2 regions of the Kitasatospora arboriphila genome follow, and region 2 is predicted to be linked to the other one. Evidence: predicted binding sites of a transcription regulator. Region 2 holds the regulator's gene; the other holds the start of a gene.
The links. The regulator HspR, encoded in region 2, represses chaperone genes until heat shock. The targets are predictions, from matches to a motif close to TTGAGNNNNNNNNNCTCAA.
Positions count from the first base shown of each region.

Region 1: the regulator HspR is predicted to act here: its motif matches at 2,721-2,739, upstream of lon (endopeptidase La).

Region 1 covers NZ_BAAALD010000029.1:19,575-27,494, reverse strand. Annotated here, with positions in the region: gene ABD353_RS16885 (HAMP domain-containing sensor histidine kinase) at 1-467, opposite strand, end outside; gene ABD353_RS16880 (response regulator transcription factor) at 543-1,274, opposite strand; gene ABD353_RS16875 (rhomboid-like protein) at 1,862-2,590, shown strand; gene lon (endopeptidase La) at 2,762-5,155, shown strand; gene ABD353_RS16865 (GtrA family protein) at 5,309-5,803, shown strand; gene xylA (xylose isomerase) at 5,838-6,998, opposite strand; gene xylB (xylulokinase) at 7,095-7,920, shown strand, end outside.
Region 2 covers NZ_BAAALD010000031.1:61,545-69,464, reverse strand. Annotated here, with positions in the region: gene ABD353_RS17805 (hypothetical protein) at 3-623, opposite strand; gene ABD353_RS17800 (hypothetical protein) at 1,024-1,161, shown strand; gene ABD353_RS17795 (TrmB family transcriptional regulator) at 1,215-2,228, opposite strand; gene ABD353_RS17790 (heat shock protein transcriptional repressor HspR) at 2,438-2,944, opposite strand; gene dnaJ (molecular chaperone DnaJ) at 2,949-4,097, opposite strand; gene grpE (nucleotide exchange factor GrpE) at 4,188-4,784, opposite strand; gene dnaK (molecular chaperone DnaK) at 4,781-6,619, opposite strand; gene ABD353_RS17770 (4Fe-4S dicluster domain-containing protein) at 6,938-7,920, shown strand, end outside.

The DNA.
Region 1 (7,920 bases), on a different contig from region 2:
GTGCGCAGCTCGTGCGAGACGTTGGCGATCAGCTCCCGGCGGTGCCGGTCGGCGGCCTCCAGATCGGCCGCCATGCGGTTGAAGGAGTCGGCGAGCTCGCCGATCTCGTCCCGGGAGGAGGTGTCCACCCGGGTGCTGTAGTCGCCGCGGGCCATGGCCCGGGCCGCGGCGGTCATCGCGCGCAGCGGCGCGGTCAGTCCGTGCGCGAGGAACTGCATGAACAGCAGCGACGCGATCATCGAGAAGATCATGATGATCCGGATCTGCGTCTCGGACCGGATCGCCACGACCACCATCCCGGTGGCCAGGCAGACGGAGACGATCACCAGCAGGGCGAGCTTGCCCTTGATGGACCGCACCGGGTCGAACGGCCGCATGTCGTCCCACACCCGGCGGGCGGCCCGGCCGGCCAGGCCGGGGCCGGGACGCTCGGCGGCGTCCCCTCTGCGTTGCTGTGGAAAGGTCATCGTGCCCCTGCGGTCGGAGCGGCGCATCGGCTGAAGGCGTGGGCCCCCCGGCGGCCCAGCCCTCGGTGCACCGGCTCAGGAAAGGGGTGCCTCCAGGGCGTACCCGACGCCGTGCACCGTGCGGATCCAGCTGGCGCCGATCTTCCGGCGCAGCGCCTTGACGTGGCTGTCGACCGTGCGGGTGCCCGAGGCGTCCGTCCAGTCCCAGACCTCCGCGAGCAGCTGCTCGCGGGTGAGCACCGCGCGCGGCTGCGCGGCGAGGCAGGCCAGCAGGTCGAACTCGGTCGGCGTCAGGTGGACGTCGCCCGAGCCGAGCCGCACCCGGCGCTGCACGTGGTCGATCTCCAGCTCGCCGAAGCGCAGCGAGCCGAGCGCCGGCGTCCTCGCCGCCTGCTGGGCGCGCTCGACGCGGCGCAGCAGCACGTTGACGCGGGCCGCCAGCTCACGCATGGAGAACGGCTTGGTCATGTAGTCGTCCGCACCGACGCCGAGGCCGACCAGCAGGTCCGTCTCGTCGTCCCGCGCGGTCAGCATGAGCACCGGCACCGGGCGCTGCGCCTGGATCCGGCGGCACACCTCCAGGCCGTCGAAGCCCGGCAGCATGATGTCGAGCACCACCAGGTCGGGCTGCCAGGTGTGGAAGCCGTCCACCGCGCCGGGCCCGTCGTGGGCCACGGCGACCTTGAAGCCCTCCGCTCCCAGGCGGGCTGCGATGGACTCGGCGATGGTCGGTTCGTCCTCCACCACCAGTACTCGCCGCTGCGTACCGACCGGGCTGCTGCCGGTCTCTTGCTGAATCTCTGTCACGGTCACGCCACCGCCCCCAGGGCTGCGGGCCGACACCTGTGGGGGTGGCGGCGCCGCGTCGTAGTCGTCTCGGTCCGTATGTGGGCTGTGCCCGGCCTGCCGCGTCGGCTGGGTGCCGTTCCGCCGTCGGCCCCCTGCGCGGCGTGGATGCGCCGTGTGTGGTCCGCACACCCGACCCGCACTCCACGCAGAGTACGGACACCGGGGGCGTTCCGGCAGGTGGCCCGGACACATCCGGGCCACGGATCGATGCCGATCCCCGTCGGGACCGGGCACGGGGCGATACCTTACCGGGCGAAATTCGCAGTTGTAACGATCCGTATGGTCCCGAATGCTACTCGTGCCCCTTACTTTTGGGCTGCTCCTCCGTGAACGGAGGGCAGGTACGGACCAAGGCGTGCAGCCGGTGCGTCGAAGCTCAAGCATTCTTCACAGCTCTTCCCCAGCGGGCTCCCAGCCTTGGAACGTATCGTGGTCACGACAAGGGCCGCCGGTGTCTCCGCGGGCACCGTCCGTGCGGATTTCCGCACGCCCTCGACACGTTGCACACGGGGCGGGTGACGGCAGTCCGGCGGACGGAGGGCCCCATGGCGGCGAGCGGCACCGGCCGTGCGGCGGCACGCCGCGACCTGGTCCGCGACCGCGCGCGCGGCCTGCTCCGGGGGCTGCACGGAGCGCTCCCCACCCCGCGGCGCAACCCCTTCGCACTCGGCTACCTGGCCCTGCTGCTCGGCACCACCCTCTTCACCCGGTTCGGGGACCCGCAGCTGGTGCACCGGCTGCAGGCGCTCTCCTCCACCGACGTTCACAACCTCGCGCACCACCCCGTGCTCGCCCTCGCGGCCAGCGGCCTCTGGGTGGCCGGCCCGCTGTGGACCCCTTATCTGTGGGCCTTCCTGCTGACGGTCGCCCCGCTGGAGCGCCGGGTCGGGGGCCGCCGGGCGGCCGGGGTGTTCGCCGCCGGGCACGTCGGCGCCACCCTGCTCTCCCAGGCCGTGGTGCTGGCCGCGGTCGCCGTCCGTGCGCTGCCCGTCGACGCCCTCGGCGACCTCGACATCGGCGTCAGCTACGGCGTCCTCGCCAGCCTCGGCGCGCTCGCCGGCCTGCTGCCCCCGGCCGGCCGGAACCTCGCCCTCGGCATCGCCGCCGTCCTGGTCGGCGAGCAGTTCCTCGACGGGACCGACCTCGTCACCGGCATCGGCCACCCGGCCGCCCTGCTGATCGGCATCGCCCTCTGGCGCCCGCTGCGCCGCGGCCCCCGGCGCCCGCTCCGGCGCCGCCGGCCCGCCCCGGCCCCGCTGCCCGTCCGCGCCTGACCTGCGCCGCCCCACCCGCGCCCGGCGGCGCTTCCCTGCGCCTCCGTGCGCCTGACCTGCGTTTTTCCGGTCACCGTCGGTGATCGCTCAGAGCGAACGACGCCCGGGGAACAATCGCGCCCTGCCAATCCTTAGTCAGGTCAGCTCAACTTCGCTGACTGGGGAGAGATCATGGCATCGACGTCCGTTCCGCTCACCCTGCCCGTGCTGCCGCTCGACGACGAGGTGGTGCTCCCGGGCATGGTCGTCCCGCTCGACCTGTCCGACGCCGAGGTCCGCGCCGCCGTCGAGGCCGCCCGGGCGGCGGCGACCGGCCCGGGCAAGCCCCAGGTGCTGCTGGTGCCGCGCCTCGACGGCTCGTACGCCGCCGCCGGCACGCTGGCCACCGTCGAACAGGTCGGCCGCCTCGCCGACGGCGACCCGGCCGCGCTGGTGCGCGCCGTGCGCCGGGTGCGCATCGGCGCCGGCACCACCGGCCCCGGCGCCGCCCTCTGGGTCGAGACCACGCCCTTCCGGGAGTCCTCCGCCGGCACCGCCGTGGCCGGCCGGGCCGCCGACCTCGTGAAGGAGTACAAGGCGCTCTCCACCCAGTGGCTGCGCAAGCGCGGCGCCTGGCAGATCGTCGACCGGGTCGCGGCCATCGACGGCGTCGGCGAACTCGCCGACAACATCGGCTACGCGCCCTTCGCCACCGCCGAGCAGAAGCTCAAGGTGCTGCTGGAGGCCGACCAGCTGGCCCGCCTGGAGTACGCGCTCACCCTGCTGCGCGACCACCTCGCCGAGGAGGAGGTCAACGACACCATCCGCAAGGACGTGGAAGAAGGGGTCGCCAAGCAGCAGAAGGAGTTCCTGCTCCGCCGCCAGCTGGAGGCCGTCCGCAAGGAGCTCGCCGAGCTGAACGGCGAGTCCGCCTCCGAGGAGGACGACTACCGGGCCCGCGTCGAGGCCGCCGACCTGCCGGAGAAGGTCCGCGAGGCGGCCCTCAAGGAGGTCGACAAGCTGGAGCGGTCCAGCGACCAGTCGCCCGAGGGCTCGTGGATCCGCACCTGGCTGGACACCGTCCTCGAACTGCCCTGGAACGAGCGGTCCACCGACTCCTACGACATCGCCGGCGCCCGCGCCGTGCTCGACGCCGACCACGCCGGCCTCTCGGACGTGAAGGACCGGATCGTCGAGTACCTGGCCGTTCGCAAGCGCCGCGCCGACCAGGGGCTGGGGCAGATCGGCGGCCGCCGCGGCGGTGCGGTGCTCGCCCTGGTCGGCCCGCCCGGCGTCGGCAAGACCTCGCTGGGCGAGTCCGTCGCCCGGGCCATGGGCCGCTCCTTCGTCCGGGTGGCGCTCGGCGGCGTCCGCGACGAGGCCGAGATCCGCGGCCACCGGCGCACCTACGTCGGTGCGCTGCCCGGCCGCATCGTCCGGGCGATCAAGGAGGCCGGCTCGATGAACCCGGTCGTCCTGCTCGACGAGATCGACAAGGTCGGCTCCGACTACCGCGGCGACCCGGCCGCCGCCCTGCTCGAAGTCCTCGACCCGGCGCAGAACCACACCTTCCGCGACCACTACCTGGAGGTCGAGCTCGACCTCTCCGACGTGGTCTTCCTCGCCACCGCCAACGTGCTGGAGGCCGTCCCCGAGCCGCTGCTCGACCGGATGGAGCTCGTCCGGCTCGACGGCTACACCGAGGACGAGAAGGTCGTCATCGCCCGCGACCACCTGCTGCCCCGGCAGCTCGCCAAGGCCGGGCTGAAGGACGACGAGGTGGCGGTCGACGAGGGCGCGCTGCGCAGGCTCGCCGGCGAGTACACCCGCGAGGCGGGCGTGCGGAACCTGGAGCGGTCGATCGCGCGCATCCTGCGCAAGGTCGCCGCGCAGAGCGAACTCGGCGAGCGGCGGCTGCCCGCCGCGATCGGTGCCGACGACCTGCGCGGACTGATCGGCCGGCCGCACCACACCCCCGAGTCCGCCCAGGAGCCCGCCGAGCGGCGCACCGCCGTCCCCGGCGTCGCCACCGGGCTGGCCGTCACCGGCGCGGGCGGCGACGTCCTCTACATCGAGGCCTCGCTCGCCGACGCCGAGACCGGCTCCACCGGGCTCACCCTCACCGGGCAGCTCGGCGACGTGATGAAGGAGTCCGCGCACATCGCGCTCTCCTACCTCCGCTCGCGCGGCGCCGAACTCGAACTGCCCGTCACCGGGCTGCGGGACCGCGGCATCCACCTGCACGTCCCGGCGGGCGCCGTCCCCAAGGACGGCCCGAGCGCCGGCATCACCATGACCACCGCGCTCGCCTCGCTGCTGTCCGGGCGCAAGGTGCGCACCGACGTGGCGATGACCGGCGAGGTGTCCCTCACCGGCCGGGTGCTGCCGATCGGCGGCGTCAAGCAGAAGCTGCTCGCCGCCGACCGGGCCGGGGTCAGCACGGTGATCATCCCGCGGCGCAACGAGGCGGACCTGGACGACGTGCCCGCCGAGGTGCTGGAGCGGCTCACCGTGCACGCCGTCGCCGACGTCCGCGAGGTGCTGAAGCTGGCCCTGGAGCCGGCGGAGGTACTGGTCGCCGCCTGAGGTTCGGCGGGCGCAGGGGCGCGGGGTGCCGAGCGGCACCGCGCGCCCCTGCGGCGTGCGCCCCGGGTCGTTACCCCGTGCGGATGTCACGAGTACGCCGCACGGACCCGGGCGTGCGAGACTGCCGAAATGCCGTCCCCTACGCAACGCGCGTTGGCCCGAGTCCCGGAGCGGTACCGGCCGTTCCTGGTGCGGCACCGCAAGCTGGTGAAGTTCCTGCTGGTGGGCGGCACCTGCTTCGTGCTGACCACCGTCGTCGACCTCGGGCTGAAGTTCACCGTGCTGCAGCACAAGCCGGTGGTCGCGCTGACCGTCGCCACGGTGATCGCGACGGTGGTCTCCTACGTCCTCAACCGCCAGTGGTCGTTCCGGGCGAACGGCCGGCAGCGCGAGGCGATCCTCTTCTTCGTGGTCAGCGCGCTCGCGGTGGTCGTCAACGACCTGCCGCTGATCTTCTCCCGGTACGTCCTGGACCTCCGCGAGCCGGACGTCACCGCGCTCACGCAGGAGGTCGCCGACTTCCTCAGCGGCATGATCGTCGGCACCTTCCTGGCCATGATCTTCCGCTTCTGGGCGATGAACCGCTGGGTCTTCACCCGCAGCGGGCTCCAGCCGCCCGCCGAGGACCTCGAACCCGAGCGGGTCTGAGCGCCCCCGGCGGACGGCCGGTGCGGCACGCCGCTCAGCGGACGCCGAGCAGGTGCTCCATCGCGAGCTGGTCGAGCTGCTCGAAGGCCATGCCGCGGGCGGCCGCCGCGTCCACGTCGAAGTCCTCGAACGCGCCGCGGTCGGCGACCAGCGCCGCCAGGCCGTCCTCGGCGGTCGGCCGGGCCAGCTCGTCCAGGCGGGACGCCCGCAGGGCCTCCTGCACCGCCGGGTCGGCGCGGAACGCCAGGGCCTTCTCCTTGAGCATCAGGTAGTTGCTCATGCAGGCCGCGGCCGAGGCCCACACGCCCTCGAAGTCCTCGGTGCGCGGCGGCTTGAAGTCGAAGTGCCGCGGGCCGTCGTAGCCCGCCGACTCCAGCAGGTCCACCAGCCAGAAGGCGCTGCGCAGGTCGCCGGCGCCGAAGCGCAGGTCCTGGTCGTACTTGATGCCGGACTGGCCGTTGAGGTCGATGTGGAAGAGCTTGCCGTGCCACAGCGCCTGGGCGATGCCGTGCGTGAAGTTCAGCCCGGCCATCTGCTCGTGGCCGACCTCCGGGTTGAGGCCGACCCGCTCCGGGCGCTCCAGGCTCCCGATGAAGGCCAGCGCGTGGCCGACGGTCGGCAGCAGGATGTCGCCGCGGGGCTCGTTCGGCTTGGGCTCGATGGCGAAGCGCAGGTCGTAGCCCTGCTCCTCGACGTACTCGCCGAGCAGGTCGAAGGCCTCCTTCAGGCGGTCCAGCGCCACCCGGACGTCCTTCGCGGCGCCGTGCTCGGCGCCCTCGCGGCCGCCCCAGGCGACGTAGGTGGTGGCACCGAGCTCCACCGCGAGGTCGATGTTGCGGATCGTCTTGCGCAGCGCGTAGCGGCGGACGTCGCGGTCGTTGGCGGTGAAGGCGCCGTCCTTGAAGACCGGGTGGGTGAAGAGGTTGGTGGTGGCCATCGGGACCTTCAGGCCGGTGGCGTCCAGGGCGGTGCGGAAGCGCTTGACGATCGCGTCGCGCTCCGCGTCCGAGGAGCCGAACGGGATCAGGTCGTCGTCGTGGAAGGTCACGCCGTGGGCGCCCAGCTCGGCCAGCCGGTGCACCGTCTCCACCGGGTCGAGGGCCGGGCGGGTGGCGTCGCCGAAGGGGTCGCGGCCCTGCCAGCCGACGGTCCACAGGCCGAAGGTGAACTTGTCCGCGGGGGTGGGGGTGGGCATGGCGGAACTCCTGGGGTCTATTCGTCAGGGCAGAAAACAAACTAATATCCCCAGGCACGGAAGGGAAGTCCCGGCGCGGCGGACGGAGAGGAAGTCATGGCAGGGATCGTCATCGGGGTGGACAGCTCCACCCAGTCCACCAAGGCGCTCGCGGTGGACACCGCCACCGGCGAGGTGCTCGGCGAAGGCCGGGCGGCGCACACCGTCACCGGCAGCGGCGGCGCCCGCGAGAGCGACCCGCGGCAGTGGTGGCAGGCACTGCAGGACGCGGTCGCCGGCACCGGCTGCGCCGGGCGCGCCGAGGCCCTCGCGATCGGCGGACAGCAGCACGGACTGGTCGCCCTCGACGCCGACGGCGTCCCGGTCCACCCCGCGCTGCTCTGGAACGACACCCGCTCGGCCGGACAGGCCGCCGCGCTGGTCGACGAGCTCGGCCGCGAGGACTGGGCCCGCCGCACCGGCAGCGTCCCCAACGCCTCGTTCACCGTCGCCAAGTGGGCCTGGCTGCGCGACCACGGCCTCACCGGCCGGGTCGCCGCCGTCCGGCTGCCGCACGAGTACCTCACCGAGCGGCTCACCGGCCGGCCCGCCGCCGAACGCAGCGACGCCTCCGGCACCGGCTGGTGGGGCGAGCACGGCTGGGACCGCGGCGTCCTCGACCTCGTCGGCCTGGACGAGGCCCTGCTGCCGCCGCTCGCCGAACCCGGCACCGCGGCCGGCGAGACCACCGGCCCCTTCGGTGGACTGCGGCCCGGCATTCCCGTCGCCCTCGGCGCCGGCGACAACGCGGCCGCCGCCCTCGGACTCGGCCTCGGCGGCGGCACCGGTGCCGTCCACGGACAGCCCGCCCTCTCGCTCGGCACCTCCGGCACCGTCTACGCCGTCACCCGCGGCCGGCCCGCCGATCCGACCGGCACCGTGG
Region 2 (7,920 bases):
CGTCAGCCGGTGGCGATCCCCGGGGACCAGTAGCCGAACGAGTCGCCCTTGGACTGCCGCGGCACCGGGAACTGCTCGCCGGGGGCCGTCCAGAAGCCCTCGCGCAGCGAGAGCGCCATGCCGGCCCAGTCCAGCGCCGTCTCCACGGTGTGCTGCAGGGCGTCCTGCGACCAGCCGTCGTCGAACACCAGCGGCAGCACCGGCGCGACCTGCTCGATGGTGGCGATCAGCGGGTTGTGCGTGATCGCCTCGTCCACCAGCAGCACGATCGGCTTGCGCAGCGCCGAGGCCCAGCCCAGTTCCAGGCTGACACCGGCCGACAGCGGCGCGCCGACGTACGCGAAGACCAGGTCGGCGGTCTGCAGCGCCCGGAAGTCGGAGGGCACCCGGGGCTCGGGGGCGCGGCCGGCGATCGTCCAGGCGTCGCTGTGGTGGGCGCTGTACACGGCCGCGCCGCTGCGCAGCAGGGTCGTCCGCAGGGTGGTCAGCCGGGTGCGGCTGGCCAGGGTCACCACGCTGTCGGCCGGGCCGGTGAGCCGCATCAGCGGTGCGGCCAGGAAGACCCGTGCGCGCCGGCCCTCGGAGGCCTGGGCGGTGCGATGGCGCAGGTAGGGCTCACTCATGTCGACTCCGGGGATTGGCCGCTGGCTGGTCTGGCGTCCGGCGAGCGATTGGCGTCCGGGCTCGCCCCGAGGCGAGTTCCGCTGTGGTGTGGTCGGGGCGGTGCCGTCGTGGCTGCTCGGGCGCCGCGGATGTGGTGTGACCGTGCTGATCGTCCAACGTTCGTGACCGACAAGTCCACCGGCACGTGGTGTCATATGGCTGCCTGGCAGCGAGATGACGCACCCGCGGGAATGCGCCGATCGTGACACCGAGCGTGCTCTTGCGGCATGATTTGGGCCAATGTTCGAGACTTCTCTATTCACTCGGTAGGCATTCCCAGAGGAGGGATCGGTCGCAATGTCTCGTATGCGCCGGTTTGTTCGGCTTGCCGTCGTGCCAGTTGTCATGGGTGCGGCGATATTGACGGGTAGTAATCCGGCTGCGGCCGACAGCGCCTGGACACTCCGCAGCGTGCACGCCGACCAGGCGGCCGCGGCGGAGACCGTGCAGGCCAGGACGGGCTCGCTGTTGCTGCTGGACGACTCCGCCTGGACCTGACGGGCGGCGAAGGTACTGCTCCCGGGCGGGACGGGGCGCCCGGGGTCCGACCGTCAGCCGAAGTCGGCCTGGTCGGCCGGTGACTCCTTCGCCGAGCGGGCGAGCACCCAGCCGAGCTGGAAGAGCGACTCCACCTGGTAGTCCTCGCGCATCTCCGCGATGTGGCGGGCGAGCGTGCGCTCGCTGATGCCCAGGCGCCGGGCGATGACGCGGTGATTGATTCCCTTGAGCATCAGATCGATGATCGTCTGCCGCAGCCGGGAAACCACCTGGGGCGGAACTGTCGGTGAGCCGTCAAAATCCAGGGCCCGACTCCAGTTCCGCTCGAAGACCTCCTCGATCAGGTAGCTGATGACGGCCTGATCGTGAATGAACGCGGCCAAGTTGAGATCGTCGACCACCGGGATCACCGCGGTGCGCCGATCGATCACGATCAATCTGGTGTAGGGCTCGTCCAGCGTTCGGACCCGGCCGCCGGCCGCGGTTATCGAGGCGACATAGTCGCGGGTGGGCGCGTGATACCGGGTGCTCGGGTGGTAGATCGTCCGAATGGTCGCGCCGCGGCGCAGAGTTTCCAGATCCCGGGCGATGACTCCGGCCAGCGCCTCCGGCGGGCGGGGGCCGCCCGGTTGGGCCGCCAGCATCTCCTCGGAGCACCCGCTGACGAGCTGGCCCAGCCGCTGGTTTATCAGCACTTTGCCATGGACGTATTCGATGATCCCGCCCGCCTTGCGCGGGGTGCGGAAGTCCTCGGCGAGGTCCTGGAGGTCGGCCGGCAGGGACACCGCCCGCTGCAGCAGGTCGAGCGCCTTGCGCTGCCACAGGCTGGTCAGCCGGGCCGACAGCTGCTCGGGGTCGACGGCCACCAGCACCGCCGGGTCGTCGGTGTCCGGCACGAGCAGCCCGATGTCGAGCAGCTCGTCCAGGGCCTTGCTGCCCTCCGGGGCCTCCAGGTCGGGGGAGACCCGGCCGTGCGACTTCAGGACGTTGCGGTAGAGCTGGCGGGCCTCGCTCGACAGGACGCCCAGCCCGCGTGGGGTGAGGCCCGGTTCGTCGGTCTCACTCATCAGGCTCCTTGCCATCGGTCAAACCGGTGCGGCGCGGCCGGTACCGCTTCTCCGGGGATCATAGGCGCCCCGGAGCTGCGGGGAGCCCCCGCGCCGGACATTCCCGCCGCCCGTGCACGGTGGAGTACCGCACTGTCTCATCCGACAGCAGGCCGCCGGCACCCCCCGGGAGGAGGGAACCGGCGGCCTGGGAGACCCCTGGGGTCCGGTCAGCGCTTGGGACGCCAGACCACCAGCGCACTGGACTGCTGGACCTGCTGGTACGGCACCAGGTCGCGGCGGTAGGAGGCGTGCACCGCCGCCTCGCGCTGCTGGATGGCGGTGGCGGCCCCGTCGAGGGCGTCGGCGAGCTCCGCCACGCGGGCCTGGAGCGCGGCGACCTGGTTCTCCAGCTCGATGATCCGCTTGATGCCGGCCAGGTTGATGCCTTCGTCCTGGGAGAGGCGCTGGACCTCCCGCAGCTGCTGGATGTCCCGGGCCGAGTAGCGCCGGCCCCGGCCGGCCGTGCGGTCCGGGGAGACCAGGCCGAGCCGGTCGTACTGGCGCAGGGTCTGCGGGTGCAGGCCGGAGAGCTCCGCGGCCACCGAGATCACGTACACCGGGGTGTCCTCGGTCAGCACGTACTGCGGTGCAGGGGTGCCGCGGGGGCGGCGCGGCACCGAGCCGGGAAGGCCCTCGCCGAGGCCCGGGCCGATCGGACTGTCGGGGGTCGTCATCTGGTCACGCTCCCTCCGCCGCCTGGAAGAGGGCGGCACGCGGGTCGTCCGAGGCGGTGGCCTCGCGGTACTGCTCCAGTGCGTTCAGCGCGTCTCCGGTGACGTGCTTGGGGACGACGACCTCGACGGTGACCAGCAGGTCGCCGCGGGTGCCGTCCTTGCGGGTGGCGCCCTTGCCCCGGGCCCGGAGGGTGAGGCCGTTGGCGCTGCCGGCCGGCAGCTTGAGCTTCACCGCGGGCCCGTTGAGGGTCGGGACCTCGATCGTCCCGCCGAGGGCCGCTTCGGGGAAGGTGACCGGCACGGTCACCGTGAGGTTGTCGGCCTTGCGGCCGAACACCGGGTGGGCGTCCACGTGCACGCTGACGTAGAGGTCGCCCGGCTGGCCGCCGCGTTCGCCCTGGGCGCCCTTGCCCTTGAGGCGGATCCGCTGGCCGTCCTGCACCCCGGCCGGGATGCGCACCTGCATCGTCCGGGCCGAGGAGGCGCGGCCGCTGCCGTGGCACACCGTGCAGGGGTCGTCGACGATCATGCCGCGGCCCTTGCAGTCGCGGCACGGGTCGGAGAGGGCGAAGGCGCCCTGGCCGCGGCTGACGGTGCCCGCACCGACGCAGGTCGGGCAGACCCGCGGGGTGGTGCCGGTCTTCGCGCCGGTGCCGGCGCAGGCGCGGCACGGGGCCTGACTGGTCATCCGCAGCGGGACGGTCGCGCCGTCCACCGCCTCGGTGAACGAGAGCGTCACCTCGGTCTCGACGTCGGCGCCGCGCCGCGGCTGGGCCTGCCGGCCGCCGCGGTTGAACAGGCCGCCGAAGACGTCGCCGATGCCGCCGCCCCCGCCGCCGCCACCGGAGCCGGAGAACAGGTCGCCGAAGTCGAAGTTGTAGTTGCCGCCGGCGCCGCCGGGACGGAAGCCCCCGTTGCCGAACAGGCTGCGGGCCTCGTCGTACTCCTTGCGGCGCTTCTCGTCCGACAGGACGTCGTACGCCTCGGAGATGTCCTTGAACCGCTCCTCGGCCTTGGCGTCACCCTTGTTGGCGTCCGGGTGGAACTCGCGGGCCAGCTTGCGGTACGTCTTCTTGATCTCGGCTGCGGTGGCGTCCTTGGGCACGCCGAGGACCTTGTAGTAGTCCTTCTCCACGTAGTCCTTGGTGCTCATGGCTGCCGCCACCTCCCGAAACGTGTCTGAACGGCGCTGCGGAGTCGCACCCCGACGATGTCGGCGTACGACTCCGCAGCACACAGATTGTCAGCTGTCCGCCGCACCGTCACCCTTGGCGGACTCCGGCTTGTCGGCGTCCGGGGCGGACGTGGTCTGGGTGCCCGGCTGGGGCTCCGCGACCGCGACCATCGCCGGGCGGATGATCCGCTCGCCGATCCGGTAGCCGGGCTGGAGGATCTGCACGCAGGTGTCCTCGGTGACGTCCGAGGAGTAGCTGTGCATCAGCGCCTCGTGCAGCGTCGGGTCGAAGGACTCGCCCTCCTTGCCGAACTGCTGCAGGCCCAGCTTGGCGACCACGGTCTCCAGCGACTCGGCGACCGACTTGAAGCCGCCCGTCACCTCGCCGTGGTCGCGGGCCCGGCCGATGTCGTCCAGCACCGGGATCAGCGACTCCAGGATGTTGGAGACGGCGATCTCCCGGACCGTCAGCCGGTCGCGCTCGACCCGCTTGCGGTAGTTCTGGTACTCGGCCTGCAGCCGCTGCAGGTCAGCGGTGCGCTCGCCCGCCTCGCGCTTGGCCGCGGCGAGCTCGTCGGCGCCCGCCACAGCCTCCTCGGCGGCCTTGAGGACGGCCTCCTCGGCGGAGTCGTCGCCGGGCTCGCCGCCCTGCGCCTTCTCCGTCATGCGGCACCGCCCTTGGGCTTCTCGTCGTCGATGATCTCGGCGTCGACCACGTCGTCGTCCTTGGCGCCGGCGGACTCGCCGGCACCGGCCGCCCCGGCGGCGTCGGCCTGCGCGTAGAGCGCGGCGCCGAGCTTCTGGGCGGTGGTGGAGACCTTCTCGGTGGCCTCGCGGATCGCCGCGATGTCCTCGCCCTTCAGCGCCTCCTTGAGCTCGCCGATGGCGGTCTCGACCTCGGTCTTGACGTCGGCGGGCAGCTTGTCGGCGTTGTCGGCGATGAACTTCTCGGTCGAGTAGACGAGCTGCTCGCCCTGGTTGCGGGTCTCCACGGCCTCGCGGCGCTTGTGGTCCTCGTCCGCGTACTGCTCGGCCTCGCGGCGCATGCGGTCGACCTCGTCCTTCGGCAGCGAGGAGCCGCCGGTGACGGTCATCTTCTGCTCCTTGCCGGTGCCGAGGTCCTTCGCGGCCACGTGCATGATGCCGTTGGCGTCGATGTCGAAGGTGACCTCGATCTGCGGCAGGCCGCGCGGCGCCGGCGGCAGGCCGGTCAGCTCGAACATGCCGAGCTTCTTGTTGTACGCCGCGATCTCGCGCTCGCCCTGGTAGACCTGGATCTGCACGGAGGGCTGGTTGTCCTCGGCCGTGGTGAAGATCTCGGAGCGCTTGGTCGGGATCGTGGTGTTGCGCTCGATCAGCTTGGTCATGATGCCGCCCTTGGTCTCGATGCCGAGGGACAGCGGGGTGACGTCGAGCAGCAGGACGTCCTTGACCTCGCCCTTGAGGACACCGGCCTGGAGGGACGCGCCGATGGCGACGACCTCGTCCGGGTTGACGCCCTTGTTGGCGTCCTTGCCGCCGGTCAGCTCGCGGACGAGCTCGGCGACGGCCGGCATGCGGGTCGAGCCGCCGACCAGGACCACGTGGTCGATCTCGGACAGCGCGATGCCGGCGTCCTTGATGACGTTGTGGAACGGGTGCTTGCAGCGCTCGAGCAGGTCCGCGGTCAGCTGCTGGAACTGGGCCCGGGTGAGCTTCTCGTCCAGGTGCAGCGGGCCCTCGGCGGAGGCCGTGATGTAGGGCAGGTTGATCGAGGTCTCGGAGGACGAGGACAGCTCGATCTTGGCCTTCTCGGCCGCCTCGCGGAGGCGCTGGACGGCCATCTTGTCCTTGGACAGGTCGACGCCGTGGCCGGCCTGGAAGGTCTTCACCAGGTGGTCGACGACGCGCTGGTCCCAGTCGTCACCACCGAGGTGGTTGTCACCGTTGGTGGCCTTCACCTCGACGACGCCGTCGCCGATCTCCAGCAGGGACACGTCGAACGTGCCACCGCCGAGGTCGAAGACCAGGATGGTCTGGTCGTCCTTGTCGAGGCCGTACGCCAGGGCGGCGGCGGTCGGCTCGTTGACGATGCGCAGGACGTTGAGGCCCGCGATCTCGCCGGCCTCCTTGGTGGCCTGGCGCTCGGAGTCGTTGAAGTACGCCGGGACGGTGATGACGGCGTCGGTGACCGTCTCGCCCAGGTACGACTCCGCGTCGCGCTTCAGCTTCTGCAGGATGAAGGCGGAGATCTGCTGGGGGTTGAAGTCCTTGCCGTCCAGGTTGATCTTCCAGTCGGTGCCCATGTGGCGCTTGACCGACCGGATCGTCCGGTCCACGTTGGTGACCGCCTGGCGCTTGGCGACCTCACCGACCAGGACCTCGCCGTTCTTGGCGAAGGCGACGACGGACGGCGTGGTCCGAGCGCCCTCGGCGTTGGTGATGACCGTGGGCTCACCGCCCTCAAGAACGCTGACGACGGAGTTCGTCGTACCGAGGTCGATGCCGACCGCGCGTGCCATCGTAAATACCTCCACGGGAGAGTTGAGCGTTACGGGCTCAAGCATGCCTGACGGTTCGGGGACCGTCAACAGCCATGAGTCCGTGTCGCTCAACTTTGCTGCGCGGGCGGCGGAAGGCGGCGGTCGGGCGCGGGCCGGGTGCCGGTCGCCGTCCGGGGCGTCCGGATGGGTGAGTATGTCCTTAGTGACTGTCGCCATACCTTGAGCGTCTTCTGAACAAGTGCTACGGAGCGGTAGGGTCCGGGCGTTGGGTCGCTAAGTTACCGACCAGTACACTGGGGCGACCCCTAGACACCAGCCGCTGGAGACGGAGAGCCGATGCAGCTAGCAGCGATCGTCATCTCGCTGGTCACCACTGTGATCGGCACTGCGCTCGCCGCCCGGGCGGCCGCGTACATCTACAAGGTCGTCCGGACCGGACAGGTCGACACCACCCGCTTCGGACAGCCCGCCAAGCGGGTGAAGACCGTCGCCACCGAGTTCATCGGCCACACCAGGATGAACCAGTGGGGCGTCGTCGGCGTCGCCCACTGGTTCGTGGCCGTCGGCTTCTTCTCCCTGGTGCTCACCCTGGTGAACGCCTTCGGCCAGCTCTTCGACGCCGAGTTCGTGCTGCCGGTCATCGGCGGCTGGCTGCCGTGGGAGATCTTCACCGAGCTGATCGGCACCCTCACCACCCTGGGCATCGCGACCCTGATCGTGATCCGGCTGCTCAGCCTGCCGTCCCGCTCCGGCCGCAAGTCCCGCTTCGCGGGCTCGATCGCCTGGCAGGCCTTCTACGTCGAGTACACGATCCTCGGCATCGGCCTGTGCATCATGATGCTGCGCGGCCTGGAGGGCGCCCTGGCCGGCGTCGAGTCCTACGACCCGGCGTACCTGATCTCGTACCCGATCGTCGCCGCCTTCGACGGCGTCGCCCACGGCACGCTGGTCAACCTGATCTACGTCTTCGCGATGCTGAAGATCTGCATCTCCTTCGCGTGGGCGATCACCATCGGCATCAACCCGTCGATGGGCGTGGCCTGGCACCGCTTCCTCGCCTTCTTCAACATCTACTTCAAGCGCGAGGAGGACGGCGGCACCGCGCTCGGCGCCCTGCGCCCGATGACCAGCGGCGGCCAGCCGATCGACTTCGAGGACCCGGCCGACGACGCCGTCTTCGGCGTCTCCCAGGTCGAGCACTTCTCCTGGAAGGGCATCCTCGACTTCTCCACCTGCACCGAGTGCGGTCGCTGCCAGTCGCAGTGCCCCGCCTGGAACACCGGCAAGCCGCTCTCGCCGAAGCTGCTCATCATGAGCCT